2 regions of the Colwellia sp. MB3u-8 genome follow, and region 2 is predicted to be linked to the other one. Evidence: riboswitches for the same ligand, from Rfam matches in the RefSeq annotation. Region 2 holds a riboswitch; the other holds the start of a gene.
The links. Region 2 has a riboswitch for cobalamin ahead of H4J54_RS14535 (TonB-dependent receptor domain-containing protein). Riboswitches for the same ligand answer to the same signal wherever they lie in the genome.

Region 1 (7,546 bases), on a different contig from region 2:
CCATAATAAAGCCGCTTCAGGCACAGCAATATAATCTTGTCCAGGCACGGTTAAGTTAACGCGAAAGCTCATACCGGGTCGATAAGTGTCTTCGCTATTATCGAGTAGCGCTCTGACGCGAATAGTTCTATCTTGCTCGTTAATGCGTGAGTCAACTTGTGCGATACTTGCCTCGATAGTCACTAAACGATTTTGCCAGGGTACTAGCTGCACTTGGGGTTCTTGCGACAACAAAGCCACTGCTATTTCTGGTGCGGTGAAGTTGATAAATAATGCTTGGCGATCGTCTATGGTGGTGATCACGCTTTGAAGGTTAACTCTGTCACCTACTTGGATGTCAGTTAGCCCTACCACACCCGCAAAGGGCGCTCGTATAATACGCTCATCTAAGGCTATTTTCGCTTCTTTAACGGCTACGTTTGCCAACTCGAGTGTGGTGATAGAATCATCTAAATCACTTTGTGATGCAGCACCTTTTTTAATACTTTCTGCTAATAGGAGATTTTTTCTGGCCGCATCTTTGAATTCAATTTTGGCTCTTTCCAAGGTAACCAACTGACGTTCGTTATATAACATCATCAATACTTGTGCTTTTTTAACACGCTGACCAGGCACAAAGTTAACCGCAACCACCCTTTCATTGACCGCAGGAAAAAGCGTAACAGATTTAACGGCTTCCGCAGTGCCTACGGCTTCTAAACTATTTTTTTGAGTTTGATAAATGATTTTTTGAACTATCACCGTCTTTTTATTAGTGTCTTTATTGCCCCAAGACTGGGCAAAAGTTTGGCTACTAATAACAAGTAAGGCGACCAGATAAAATAAACGACTATGCATAGAATATATTTCTCAATTATCTTCAAGTAGTTAGAGTACGATCATAGACAGTACTCAGATCAATAAAGTTGACGGTAAACAGTAAAGGGTAAAAGGTAACTGAATGATGACAACTTAAGCCACTAGGGTTATTTAAAGGTCCTTACCTTGTCCATTAACCCAGCCAAGGTCTGAGCAAATAGCTTGTTTAAGTCAGTCTGGCCTGTATTACCCTGATGACCCGCAGCGAACATTTAGTTAGCGGGTTATAAATAGCCATTAAGTTCCACCACATTACTGTTAAGTAAGCCACTTAGCATAACAACACTAACTCATAATAAGCGAGCTATTGTAATTTTTTCTACTTAGGCTGTTGCAGAATTTTTTAAATTGATGCTGTTAACATACAAGTTAACAAGATATTTTTTAACTAGACCAAACCATGAAAAAAAATAAAAACGCTCTGCAGCAAAAGATAAATGACAAAAATGGTTATTAATACGTAACAAGAAAACATCTACATATTTCCTAGTGGGTAAACGTTAACGTACAAGGATAAGTTAATAATATGTAATAATATTAACTTATCCTTGTAAATCAGCGTTATAGCCTTTAATATCTTTTTACTTTAAATAAAAGTTAGTCTACTAATTAAATTGTGAGTATTGAATGAAGAAAATAATAACAACGGCTGTTTGCAGCTCTTTACTATTCATTGCAGGTTGTAATGATAATACCAGCACAAAAACTGCGACTGAAGTACCGGTTATGCAAAAAACGGCTTTGTCATCGGGTATTGATAAAGCCACTATGGACTTGTCTGTTCGTCCACAAGACAACTTTTACCGTTACGTTAACGGCGCATGGTTAAACGCTCACGAAATTCCGGGTGACAAAACCGCCATTGGCTCATTTTATGACTTACGTGATGAAGCTGATGACAACGTAAAAGCGATTATCGAAGAATTAGCCGCGACTAAAAATCTAAAAATGGGCAGTGATGAGCAAAAAGTGGCTGACTTATTCCGTTCATTTATGGATCTAGATACTCGTAACACTGCAGGCACAGCGCCAGTACAAACAATATTTGACCAAATTAATGGCTTGAAAGATAAAAATGAACTCGCCACTTTCTTTGGTGAAAATCAAAAAATTGGTGTCGGTAGCCCGCTCGCTTTTTATATCAGTGTTGATGCAAAAGACTCAACACGATATGCCACACATATATGGCAAAGTGGTTTAGGTTTGCCGGACAGAGACTACTACTTTAATGAAGCAGAACGTTTTTCAGCATTACGTGCTGGTTACCTTGCCCACATTGAAAACATATTCAACTTAGCGGGTTTAAAAAATGGTAAAGCCGCCGCTCAAACCATTATGGCGCTTGAAACTCAGTTAGCCGGTTTTCATTGGACAAAAGTTGAATCTCGAGACAGTACTAAGCGTTATAACAAATTTAATGTTACCGATTTAAACACAGTAACAGATGCTTTCAACTGGACCGCCTACCTTGCAGCACAGGGTGTAGCCTCGCAGAAAGATATCATTATTAACCAACCTTCATTTATTAAAGGTTTTGGTGAAACATTCGCGGCAACATCGTTAGCTGATTGGCAGACTTACCTCACTTTTCACACTCTGAGTAACTTTTCCAGCTCACTTACCACCGAGTTAGCGAATGAAAACTTTGATTTTTATTCAAAACAGTTAAGTGGTCGTGAAGAACAGCGCCCACTGTGGAAACGTGGTGTTGCCGTAGTTAATAACAATTTAGGTGAAGTTATTGGTAAAGTTTATGTTGGCCGTCACTTTAAGCCTGAAGCTAAAACCCGTATGACAGAACTGGTTGAAAATTTACGTGATGCTTACGGCGCAAGCATAGACGAACTAGACTGGATGTCAGAGGCGACTAAAAAATCAGCACGTATAAAACTCGCCAGCTTTGATCCTAAAATAGGCTACCCAGATAAGTGGGAAGATTACACAGCACTAAGCATTAAAAGTGACGATTTAGTCGGCAATACAATACGCTCTGGTACGCTTGCTCACCAAAAAGAACTGGCTAAGCTTGGTGGTCCAATTGACCGACAAGAATGGGCGATGACACCTCAAACCGTTAATGCTTATTACAACCCAACTAAAAACGAAATTGTCTTTCCAGCGGCTATTTTACAGCCACCATTTTTTAATTTAGCGGCAGACGATGCGGTAAACTACGGTGGCATTGGCGCCGTTATTGGTCATGAAATGGGCCACGGCTTTGACGACCAAGGTAGCAAATACGATAGTAAAGGCAACATGCGTAACTGGTGGACTGATGAAGATTTAGCGGCCTTTACCATGCGCGCGGATAACTTAGTGGCACAGTATAGCAACTATGAGGTATTTGATGACTTAAAGGTTAATGGCGAACTAACCTTAGGCGAAAACATTGGTGATTTATCCGGAGTTAATATCGCTTATAAAGCTTATAAAGCTTCATTAAATGGTAAAGAAGCCCCAGTGATTGACGGCTTAACCGGCGACCAACGCTTCTTTATGGGCTTTGCACAAATATGGCGTGGAAAAATGGTTGAAAAGTCATTAAGAAATCGCGTAGCGACAGACCCACATTCCCCAGGTGAGTTCCGTGCGCTAGGTGCATTATCAAATATGCCTGAGTTTTATAGCGCCTTTGACGTTAAAGCAGGTGACGCTATGTATATCGCCCCTGAGAAGCGCGTTAAAATTTGGTAATATTGGCTTTACTGATGACATAAGAAAAATTACCTTAGGTCTAATTAACGCGTAAAAAAAATTGTCAAAATACAGTGTCAAAATAAAAAAGGAGCATTAGCTCCTTTTTTTTTACACCGCTTATAGCGTGTCAAATGACGGTTTTTATTGTAAAGCAGCATGCTAAGCCGTAAAATCTCTTGCCTAATAATTGATACCTTTAGCCACATGCTTTGTTATTGTCTTGGCTAATTGATAGGGAACACGGTTAAATTCCGTGACTGTACCCGCAACTGTAAATAGCTTTTAATAAAAAGTTATAAGTCAGGACACCTAGTATCAACCTATTGTACCAAGCTAATCATGTTAACACCGTGCGGGAATACACGTAAGTTACACTGTCTTTAAGGCATTCGTATCCTATTTTCTGCGCTGTAGTTAGTTTTATTATGCAACATAAGCTTTTGAATTAACCTCTAGGCCGCAATGAAAATATACTCCTTAGTTATTATCCAACACATACCAAACGTGATTAGCACTAAGCTAGGCTGGCTTTAATGGCAAAATTACTCAGTGTTGAGTCAGTCTCTTGGGCTGTTGATAAACAAAGTATTCTCAATAATATTTCATTTGATGTTGCCCGCGGCGATATTATTGGCATTATCGGGCCTAATGGTGCCGGTAAAACCTCACTCCTTAAGTGCATACTAAACCAATACAAAAATTGGCAAGGCTACATTAAGCTAAAAAATAAAAAAATCAGCGACTACAAACCACATGAATTAGCACAAACATTTGCTTTAGTGGTACAAAACTCGCCCCCCATATTTGATTTAAACGTATATGATGTGGTTAGAATGGGCTTACTGCCCTATAAAAGCCTCTTTGCTCGTGATAATGACGTAGATAAAAAAGATATTATGCTCGCGTTAGAAAAAGTGGGTTTAGCTAGCAGCCAAGCAAAATTTTTTAACACCTTATCTGGCGGCGAACAACAACGGGTATTAATTGCTAAAGCCCTAGTACAAAAAGCAAAAATATTGGTCTTAGATGAACCTACTAATCACTTAGATATTTTCTACCAACATCAAATATTACAACTAGTAAAAGCGTTAAATATTACCGTTATTATGACCATACATGATCTCAATCTAGCCGCACATTACTGTAATCGTTTGCTGCTATTAGATAAAGGCAACTTAGTCAGCGACAATAGTGTTGATCAAGTGCTAAAGCCTGAGCTGTTAACAAAAGTTTTTGGTTTACCCTGTTATCGAGATGACGCACAACATTGTGGCGTACCTAGAGTTTATTTCTATCCCGCAGCTGATACTATGATGGCTCATCAATCGGCTGTTAAACCAACGGGGCCAATGTGCTCAACTGAGTCAACTGAGTCAACTGAGTCAACTGAGTCAACTAGTAAAGGTCAACACGCGTGAGTATTCTTGGCAACCGCAAAGGTAAAAATGTCTGGGTATTTTCAGGCCTTATTGCTTTTACCTTATTCTCCATTATTATGTCGATAACCTTTGGGCCAGCAAGCATTACTAGCCTAGATATATTTCAATGTGTGGTTAATCAATGCGCCTCCACTATGCACGACATGGTGATTTGGCAAATACGCATTCCACGTGTTTTGGTGGGTTTAGTGGCTGGCATGGGTTTAGCTTGTGCCGGGGCAATACTGCAAAATGTAACTCGTAACCCACTCGCCGACCCTTATTTATTTGGTATTATTTCTGGCGCAGGTTTGGGCGCTACCATCGCCACTTTAGTGCTCAGTGACCAACAAGCGCTAGCCTTGCCATTGGCGGCATTTCTTGGGGCATTGTTTTCTGTGGTCATTGTCTTTGGTATCGCGACCTTACTGCGTAATATGAACCATTTGTTATTAACCGGCATTGCGGTGTCGTTCATGCTTGGCTCTATTAGCCACTTTATTCTTTACCTTGGCGACCCTTTTGCCACCAGCCGCGTTATTTTTTGGTTAATGGGCAGTTTAACGCGCGTTGAAATGTTTCACTTTTATTTGATCAGTGCCATGGTATTACTGACTTTACTGACTATTTTTGCCTTACACCGACAAATAGATGCGCTGTTGCTGGGCGATGAAAGTGCGGCAAGCCTTGGCGTTAACGTTAACAAACTGCGTTTAATTCTATTAGCTTTATGTGCAGCAGTGACCGCCGCCATAGTGGCTTATTGCGGTGGTATTGGTTTTGTTGGCCTGATGATCCCACATATTGTTAGGCAACTGGTTGGCGTTACCACCATGCCGTTAATTATTGGCTCCGCCTTGGTTGGCGGATGCTTTTTAGTTTGGGTTGATGTTGCCGCGCGCAGTTTGCTGAGTAATGTCGAAATTCCGATTGGCATCATTACTTCAGCCATTGGCAGTATTTTCTTTTTAGCGATCATGTATCGCACACGTAAAACAGGATAAATCACATGACAACAGATACAGATAAAACTCAAAATCATCAAGCTCGTATGCAACGCCTTAAAGAAAAAGTTGATGCCCGCATTGATTCCGCTCAAGAAGAACGCGGTTTACTTATTGTTATCACAGGTAATGGTAAGGGTAAATCAACATCAGGCTTTGGCACGCTAGCCCGCGCGGTTGGGCATGGCTATAAAGCGGCGGCATTACAATTTATTAAAGGTGATTGGGCCTGTGGTGAACGTAATTTATTAGAAAATAATGGCGTTGAGTTTCATGTCATGGCAACCGGTTTCACTTGGGACACCCAAGACAAGTCAAAAGACATTGCCGCTGCCGTCATAGTCTGGGAAGAGGCAAAACGCTTACTAAAAGATGAAAGTGTCGACGTGATTTTACTTGATGAATTAACCTACATGCTGTCATTCAAATATTTAGATTTAGATGAAGTGATTGAAGCTATCGTTAATCGCCCTGCTAAACAGCATGTCATTATCACTGGCCGTGCATGTCATCGCAGTATCATTGAACTTGCCGATACCGTCAGTGAAGTTCAGCCGCTTAAGCATGCTTTTGATAACGGTATAAAAGCACAAAAAGGTATTGATTGGTAGCCCATATTGCTGTCATAAAACACCAATGGAATCGTCATGAAATTCAGCCAATACCTAGGGATTATATTACTGGGCTTTGCTTATATTGCGAGCACACAAGCCACAAGTAAAAGTATTGATCATGCCGCGGTTATTGATGCGCCTAAACCACGCATCATTGCATTATCACCACACATTGTTGAGATGTTGTTTGATATTGGCGCCGGCGACCAAATCGTTGCTACTACTGATCACGCTGATTATCCGCTAGCGGCAAAGACAATACCCAGAATTGGCAGCTCTTTACGTATTCAATTAGAGCGGGTCATTGAATTACAACCAGACTTAGTTATCGCTTGGAAGAGTGGTAACCCAAGTGATGATTTAGCCCGTATTAAGCAACTGGGCTTTCGTGTGGTTTACTCGCAGCCCAATAGCTTTGAAGATGTTGCTAAAGAGCTGCGCTTGTTCGGGAAACTGTCAGGTCACAGCGCGCAAGCTAAACGTGTTGCGGCTAAGTTTCTAGCGGATTTAGCCAATATCAAAAAGCAATATGGTCATAAAAAACCACTCACCGGTTTTTATGAAGTGTGGTCTAGACCCTTAACCACCATTGCCAAAGGGAGTTGGCCGCAACAGTTTTTAGACGCTTGCAGTATTAATAATCCATTTATGGCAGCAAAAGCCCAATATCCACAAGTAAATATTGAGCAAATACTGCAAACAAATGTTGATGTTATTATTCAACCCTTATCAAAAAAGCAAGCGGGTAATGATAGTTATGATTGGCAGAAATGGCCGATATTGTCAGCAATTAAACATCAACAAATGATCATCCTTGATGCTGATGTTGTGCATCGAATGAGCACGCGCAGTTTACACGCCCTGACCGATTTATGTCAGCAAGCGGACAAAAGCCGAGCCTACTATCAGCGTATAACAAATGAATAGCATCTAGTGCTAGCTAGTTATTCTAGAT
Region 2 (7,546 bases):
TACGCACGGTGCGAATATGTAAAAACACCGGTTTACGCAATTCTCGAGCAATACGTTCAGCTTTTTTGGCGGTTTGGTAAGTATCTAAAATATTCAAGCCATCACAATAGAGATAAGTTAAACCGGCTCTGTTTTCATAATTAGCCGCAATCCAACCTTCTGGGGTTGCGGTTGAAATACCAATGCCGTTATCTTCACAGACAAAAACAATCGGCATAGGAATCGACTGATAGGCTGCCCAAGCTGTGCTATTAATTGCCCCTTGTGTAGTGGAATGGTTCGATGATGCATCGCCAAAATTACAAATAATCACGCCATCGTTTGGAATTTCGCCTTGATGGGCTAAACGCTCGGCTAGCGGAATACTAAAAGCAGCACCCATAGCTTTGGGTAAATGTGAAGCTATGGTGCTAGTTTGTGGCGGAATAGCGAGTGCTTTACTACCAAGCACCTTATGACGACCACCAGAAATAGGGTCATCTTTTGAGGCCGCAAATGACAATAACATGTCATATAAAATGGTTTGTCCGGGCACTTGCTTACTACGCTGTATAACAAACGCGGCACTGCGATAATGTAAAAAAGCCATATCTGTTGGGCGAAATGCCTTGGCATAAGCGGCATTACCCTCATGGCCAGAGCTACCAATAGTATAAAAACTTTGACCTTTTTTCTGCATCACGCGTGACTGTAAATCAAGGTGGCGACTCATGACTTGCGTTTCAAATAAGTCAATCACTTCAGCTGAACTTAGTCCAACATCATTAGGGCTTAAAGCACAACTTGATTCAGGTAAAGTTCGTGCTCGAACAAAATTGATAAAATTTTCATTCACCAATTGATTGCGATCAGACATCATATCTCCACGGGGATAGTTATTATGGTTGTAGTTTAAAATTAGTGTTGCCAGACGATTTAAGCTATCAAACAAAAGCTAAAAAAAGGCATGCAAAACAAAGTACAAAAATAATAAGCAAAAATCAGCCAAAGTTAAAATATTCTTTTCCTTTATCTGCTATAGTTTTTTCCTATACCGCTTCTGATAACGTTACCTATGACAGTACCGATAACAACACTAAAGTAACCAAGATTATTATGGATTTAAAATCACTGAATTATTTTATTGCCGTCTACGAGTTAAAAAGCTTTAGTGCGGCGGCAAAAACCTGCTTCATTGCCCAACCGTCAATATCGGCAGCAATCGCACAATTAGAGCAACAACTTAGTGTGCAACTTTTTATTCGTCATGCACGTGGTGTAACGCCGTCAGAGCAAGGGGAAAAACTTTTTCCGTTAGCCAAGCAACTGCTAGGACAAGCGGGGGCAATCAAAAATGTGTTTTCAGAAAAAACCGATAAACAGCCGTTTAACTTAGGCGTAACCCGAGGTTTAGGTGTTGAGCGCATGAGCCTGCTATTAAAAGATTTTACCTCAGCCAATCCTTTGGTTGAGCTGACCTTAGTCCCTCATACCGATAAAGTTGATGCGCGTATTATTTTAAAAGACGAACTCCATGAGAGTGAACAATATATCAAGATGTGGCAAGAAGACTACTTGCTGGTATTGCCTTACGATCACGTATTAGCACTCAAGGATACCGTAACGTTAAAGCAACTCGATGGCTTACCTTTTATTCAACGCACACCTTGCAGTGCTTGGAATAACTTACAAGACACTTTAGCGCTGGCGGGTATTAGTCTTGATGTGCGAGCAAAAATTACCACCATAGATTATGCACTGGGTTTGGTACATGCCGGTTTAGGTTGTGCATTTTTACCGGCACATAGTGAAATTATTAAGCGCAGTGACGTAGTGTTTAGACCGATAGTTGGCTTACAACTGACCAGAGAAATTGTCCTCGCCTATACAAAATCATCTGAAGCTATCGATAATTTAAAGCGTTTAGCGCGAAAACATGCACACTAGCCTTGGTTACCTGTGTTTTTCTGCCTGTAAAAATAAAAAAACATCTCACAGGGAGAAAAGAATGAGAACTGCAGGAGGTAAAGCACGGCTAATATAAAGGCAATATCAATGCAAAAAGTTATCTGTCGCTAGCTTGGCCTCTTTTTTCTCAAACATTAATAGCAAAAGAACACTTTTCATCTTGGCGACTATCTCTTAATATGTCGATAACTTAACATTTCGACTGTTTATATGTCGAACGCTTAATATGTCGAACGCTTTATAGTGATAAGATTTCGCGTATTTATAGCGCCTTATTGTCAATAAAAAACATCCTATGACTTCAGCCTTACCGCATAAATTACTCGCACAGGTATTACCACAATTTGGTTATGCTATAGAAAATTGCAAAATCACTTTGCTCGGCAATGGCCTGATCAATAACACTTACCTAGTGCAAACGCTTGATAAAAATTTTGTTTTACAACATTTAAATCAACAAGTGTTTAATGTACCGCGGCAAGTAACTGATAATGCCGACCTGATTAGCGCACACTTAAAAATTAAGTCTGACAATAAGAGCTACCCTTTAACGCCGATTTATCAGCTGCGCAGCATAGATAATAAAAACCATGTTAAAGTACAAGGGCAATATTGGCGTAGCCTGCATTATATTCCTCAGTGTTATACCTTAGAGTCAATAACTAGCGTCGAGCAAGCCAGTGTAGTCGCCCGCGCCTTTGCACAGTTTACTGCCGCACTTAGTGATTTTAACAGTGCAGAATTAGCTGAAATCATTGCACATTTTCATGACTTATCCATACGAATAAAACAATTTCAACAAGCACTAGCAAGCGCGGCAGATACACTATTAGTAGCTGCTCAGCCAAGTATTGCCTTTATTCAATCTCAGCAAACTTTTATCGACAGTATCGCTGACATCACTAAAAAATTGCCCTTACGTGTTACCCATAACGACACTAAAATTAACAATCTACTTTTTAGCAAAGCAACCAACCAGCCTGTTGCGGTGATTGATCTAGATACCTGTATGCCAGGTTATGTGATGCATGATTTTGGCGATATGGTACGCAGCTGTTGTCCGTCAATTGCCGAAGATAGCCCTGAACTCGATAATATGAGCCTTAATTTTGAGATATTAACCGCGTTAACCAACGCCTACATTGAAGGTTTTAATGGCTCGCTCAGCGAAATTGAACGCAGAAGTTTAATCCTTGGCATTAAATTGATGCCGTTTATGCTCAGTATTCGATTTTTAACTGACTTTTTAAATGGTGATCAGTACTTTAAAACCACTTACGCCAGCCACAATTTAGTCCGAGCAAAAAATCAATTACAGCTTTATCGCTTGTTTTGCCAACAAGAAGCATTATTAACTAAAATAGTATTATCAGCGCCCACATCGAACACACCCGCATAATATAAAAAAGGCACCCTAGTGTTATAGAGGGTCCCTTTTTTATTTACAGGGCTATTTCAATACGCTTTAAAAAGCTCTTTCAAAAGCGCTAAGCAATAATAACCCCCCGACAGGTCAATACAACTTAGTTGTGATAAGTAATACCCAGATAAAGTGCGCGTTCTTGGCTGTTGAAGCTACTCGCTGTTTGATACGATTTATCTAATAAATTAGTAAGACGAGAAGAAACGCTAAAATTTTGAGATACATCGTAGTTCAGCCCTAGGTTAATTAATTGATAACTCGCTAAATCAACCTTACCAATGCCGAATACGGCATCTTCTCTTGCACCAACAAATTGATATTCTGCGTAAACGTCTACTGCACTCACTGTGGTGACAAATTTATAGTTGAATTTTTCTTTTGCGCGACGAATAAGCTGCTCATAGCTTAAGCGGCCAGTATTATCTGTTGTCGATTGATCTTCGGCATCCGTATAAGAAAGATTAACGTCATGCATACCACCAAAGCCAGCATAGTTGGCTGAGAGTTCAACACCATTAATTTCAACTTTTGCGAAATTTGCTGCCACACCATCTTTTTGACCAATTAGGTCATCAATTTTTGAACGGTATAAGCTAACACTGGTGTTAACTTCAGCAATTTTTGTTTCGAAAAACAACTCTACCGTTTCAGAAAGCTCTGAATCAAGTGTTGGCGTGCCAAAACCTGGGTAGAATAAATCATTATAAGTCGGCACTTTAAAGCCAGTACCATAATTAAGTACCACGCGAGTATCTTCATCAGCTCTATGACCGACGCCGAAATTATAAGTATTTTCTGAGTTAACATCTTCAACACTGTCGTGTCTTAATGTTGCTTCAAATGTCCATGCATTTTCAGTATATAAGCTATGGGCGAAAACACCTGTGGTGTCTCTTTCTTCTTTGTCAAAAACAATGCTACTTTTAGAGACATCGTCTTGATAATAATCAACACCAATATTAACTTGCAGATTATCAGAAAGTTGGCTGTTATTAACAATCGAGTATTGATTACGACGGGTTTCAAAAACCCCTTGTGAAAGGCCATCGCTTAAACTGTCGATACTGTCACGACTTTGCCCAACAGAAAAAACGGTGTTGTTATTTACACCTTTAATACGGGTAGCATAATTGGCACGAACTAACCACGCATGATTGTTAAAGTCAGAGCCATTATAATAACCATCATATTCATTGTCGCCGCTATCACTTGATAACAACCACTCTACTGAAAAATCTTCCGTAATTTTTTGCTGGCCCCTAATCGCAACTGAGGTAAAGTCGTAACCGTCGTCATCAGTTTCAGCGCCTTCTTGAACATCATAACCATCACTTTCTTCTTTACTGATGGTGATAGTCGTTTGGCCGTCACCATGGCTAATACCTGCGCCAGCTTTATATTTTTGATAGTTGTCAGTACCAAAACTAGCACCGGCAAACAACTCTCCCGCTGATAACTGACGAGTAAATATTTGAATAACACCGCCAATAGCGTCTGAGCCCCACAATGCTGCACGTGGGCCTTGCACGATTTCGATACGCTCAATCATCTCTGGCGAAATGGTATTTAAACTTGTGCCGCCCGATGTAGCAGAACTCACTCGCACGCCATCAATCAGTACTAAGGTATGATCTGAGTTAGTGCCACGCATAAAAATTGAGGCGTTTTGCCCTCTACCGCCATTAGTGGCAATATCAATACTGGGTACTGTAGATAATAAATCTAAAAATGAAATTGGGTTAGCTAGCTCGATATCTGCACGTGTAATAACCACTTGGCTAGTCAGCGCATCGTCAATATTTAGGTGTGTACGGGTTGCCGTTACGGTTAATACTTCAACATCTTTTGCCTTACTTTCGGTGCTTGCTGAAGCGACAAAAGCTGTTGACATAGCACTGATAACGGCAAGTGATAATAGTGATTTTTTGAAAAAATTGTTTTGTTTAATGTTCATATGACCTCATTAACGATGCCCTCCGCACCATTGGTATTACCGCGCTTAAGCGCAGTTTAATTATGCAAGTTAAAGTGCTCGGACTAACATGGCCAAGCTTTCTATCGATATATATTTATATAAATAAAACGCTTAACACTATGATTACCGTTGCGGGGGCAGTGAAAAAATTTCATTTTCTTCCCTCGAACTTACGATGTAAAACAGTCACTAAAGTGTTCAGTTACTGTCGCTTGTTTAAATTTTTCGTGTTACTGAGTTGACAGCTTATTACTCGGCGTATCGACACCTTGATTAATAATGTCGTAAATTTTATCCATAGCTAAATGCTGCTGACAGACATCAGCTAATCGCTCAAGTTGTATTTCTCGATGTTGATTAATATCAACCATGGCTTGTGCTATATCTTTTATACCCAGCCAATTCAGCACGAGTTGGGTCGGCGCTGGACAATCAAAAAAACCATGAATATAGGTGGCAATAATTTGTCCGTCATTGGAAATACAGCCCTCAGGCATGTTCTGTGCTTTATTTCTTGGCTGATAATGAATGTTAAGTAGTGGCGCATTTAACGCTGGGCCGGTAGAAACACCGCAATGTATTTCATAACCACTTAACTGACAGGTTTCGCCATTAAGCCTCATGGTGGCAGATACTTGGCTTAAGGATTTTTCTTGCGTTAGGGTCGTTGTGAAGTCTAATAAGCCTAAGCCAGAAATCTCTTCAATGTGCGATTCAATATGCTCAGGGTCAAAAATTTGCTTACCTAACATTTGATAACCACCACAAATACCGAGCAACTTTCCACCGTAACGTAAGTGCTGCTCAATTTCTTGCTGCCAACCCTGTTGCTTTAAAAACCTTAAATCAGAAATAACATTTTTACTGCCCGGTAAAATAATTAAATCAGCCCCTTGCAACGACTGACCTATTCTAATGTATTGTAAGTCGATATTCGGTTGTAAGCGCAGCGGATCAAAGTCGGTATGATTGCTCATATGTGGCAACAAGGGCACAAAAATCTTCACCTTGGCTTGCGTGACTTTATTATCAAGCGCTACGGCATCTTCGGCGTCTAACGCTAAGTCATGTAAATAAGGTAAAACCCCTAACACGGGTTTACCTGTGCGTTGTTCAAGCCAATCTAAGCCAGATTCAAGTAGGCTTATATCGCCGCGAAACCGGTTGATAATAAAACCTTTGATTCTGGCTTGTTCTGAATCAGACAATAACGCTAAGGTACCAACAAGGTGAGCAAAGACACCCCCACGGTCAATATCTGCCACTAAAACCACAGGACAGTCAACCGCTTCGGCATAACCCATGTTGGCAATATCATGGGCACGAAGATTAATTTCCGCCGGGCTGCCAGCACCTTCAACTAACAATACCGCATGATCATTGGCTAAACGTTGATGAGATTCGAGCACCGCTTGTATCGCCACTTTTTTGTAGTCGTGATATTTACTAGCTTCCATATTTGATATGGCTTTGCCATGCACAATAACTTGTGCGCCAGTGTCAGTATTAGGTTTTAATAAAATAGGGTTAAAGTCAAAGCGCGCCTCTACTTTTGCGGCAATAGCTTGTAAAGCCTGAGCACGGCCAATTTCGCCACCGTCTTTGGTTACCGCACTATTTAAGGCCATATTTTGTGGCTTAAATGGCGCGACATTATATCCAGCATTCACTAATACCCGACATAAACCGGCAACTAAGGTGCTTTTTCCTGCGTCTGACGTTGTCCCTTGCACCATGAGTGTTTTCACAATATAGCCTTGGGCTTAATTTTTTCAGGCCATTTTAATGTTAAAGATAGTGGTAAAGATAAGTTTGCCATCATAAACTCGACATTATTAACCATGCTAGCAATGCTTGGGTGTAGCCAGCCCGCTTGGTCAAAAGATAGATGAGAAAAATCAACCATTGGCACTATGGCTTGATGCATTGGGTTATTCATTTGCTTGGTAACTTTACTGGGCGCAATAGCAACACTTTCGCTAACAACACCTTAGTCATCAATAAAATGCTTGCTGACAAAGTGCTCGCCAGTAAAAACTTGCTGGCAAAAAGCATTAAATGAGTAGAGTTGAAGGGTAACTTCTGATGAAGATGATTAGGCGCATAACAAACCTTAACCGGTTGAATTTTTTCTGAGTGTTGGTGACTAACAGCTTTTATATCAAACATTTCAACGCCTAACTCGTACCAAACCAAACATC

Region 1: another riboswitch for cobalamin. It lies ahead of H4J54_RS09320 (ABC transporter ATP-binding protein); the one in region 2 lies ahead of H4J54_RS14535 (TonB-dependent receptor domain-containing protein).

Annotation. Positions count from the first base shown of each region.
Region 1 covers NZ_JACGVA010000062.1:67,176-74,721, forward strand. The annotation lists gene H4J54_RS09310 (efflux RND transporter periplasmic adaptor subunit) at 1-837, opposite strand, end outside; gene H4J54_RS09315 (M13 family metallopeptidase) at 1,486-3,552, shown strand; cobalamin riboswitch at 3,744-3,887, shown strand; gene H4J54_RS09320 (ABC transporter ATP-binding protein) at 4,089-4,973, shown strand; gene H4J54_RS09325 (iron ABC transporter permease) at 4,976-5,977, shown strand; gene cobO (cob(I)yrinic acid a,c-diamide adenosyltransferase) at 5,983-6,588, shown strand; gene H4J54_RS09335 (cobalamin-binding protein) at 6,625-7,518, shown strand.
Region 2 covers NZ_JACGVA010000069.1:3,098-10,643, forward strand. The annotation lists gene H4J54_RS14520 (alpha-ketoacid dehydrogenase subunit alpha/beta) at 1-856, opposite strand, end outside; gene H4J54_RS14525 (LysR family transcriptional regulator) at 1,096-1,926, shown strand; gene H4J54_RS14530 (phosphotransferase enzyme family protein) at 2,243-3,346, shown strand; gene H4J54_RS14535 (TonB-dependent receptor domain-containing protein) at 3,471-5,324, opposite strand; cobalamin riboswitch at 5,380-5,554, opposite strand; gene H4J54_RS14540 (cobyric acid synthase) at 5,576-7,093, opposite strand; gene H4J54_RS14545 (hypothetical protein) at 7,090-7,284, opposite strand; gene H4J54_RS14550 (hypothetical protein) at 7,281-7,514, opposite strand; gene H4J54_RS14555 (hypothetical protein) at 7,523-7,546, opposite strand, start outside.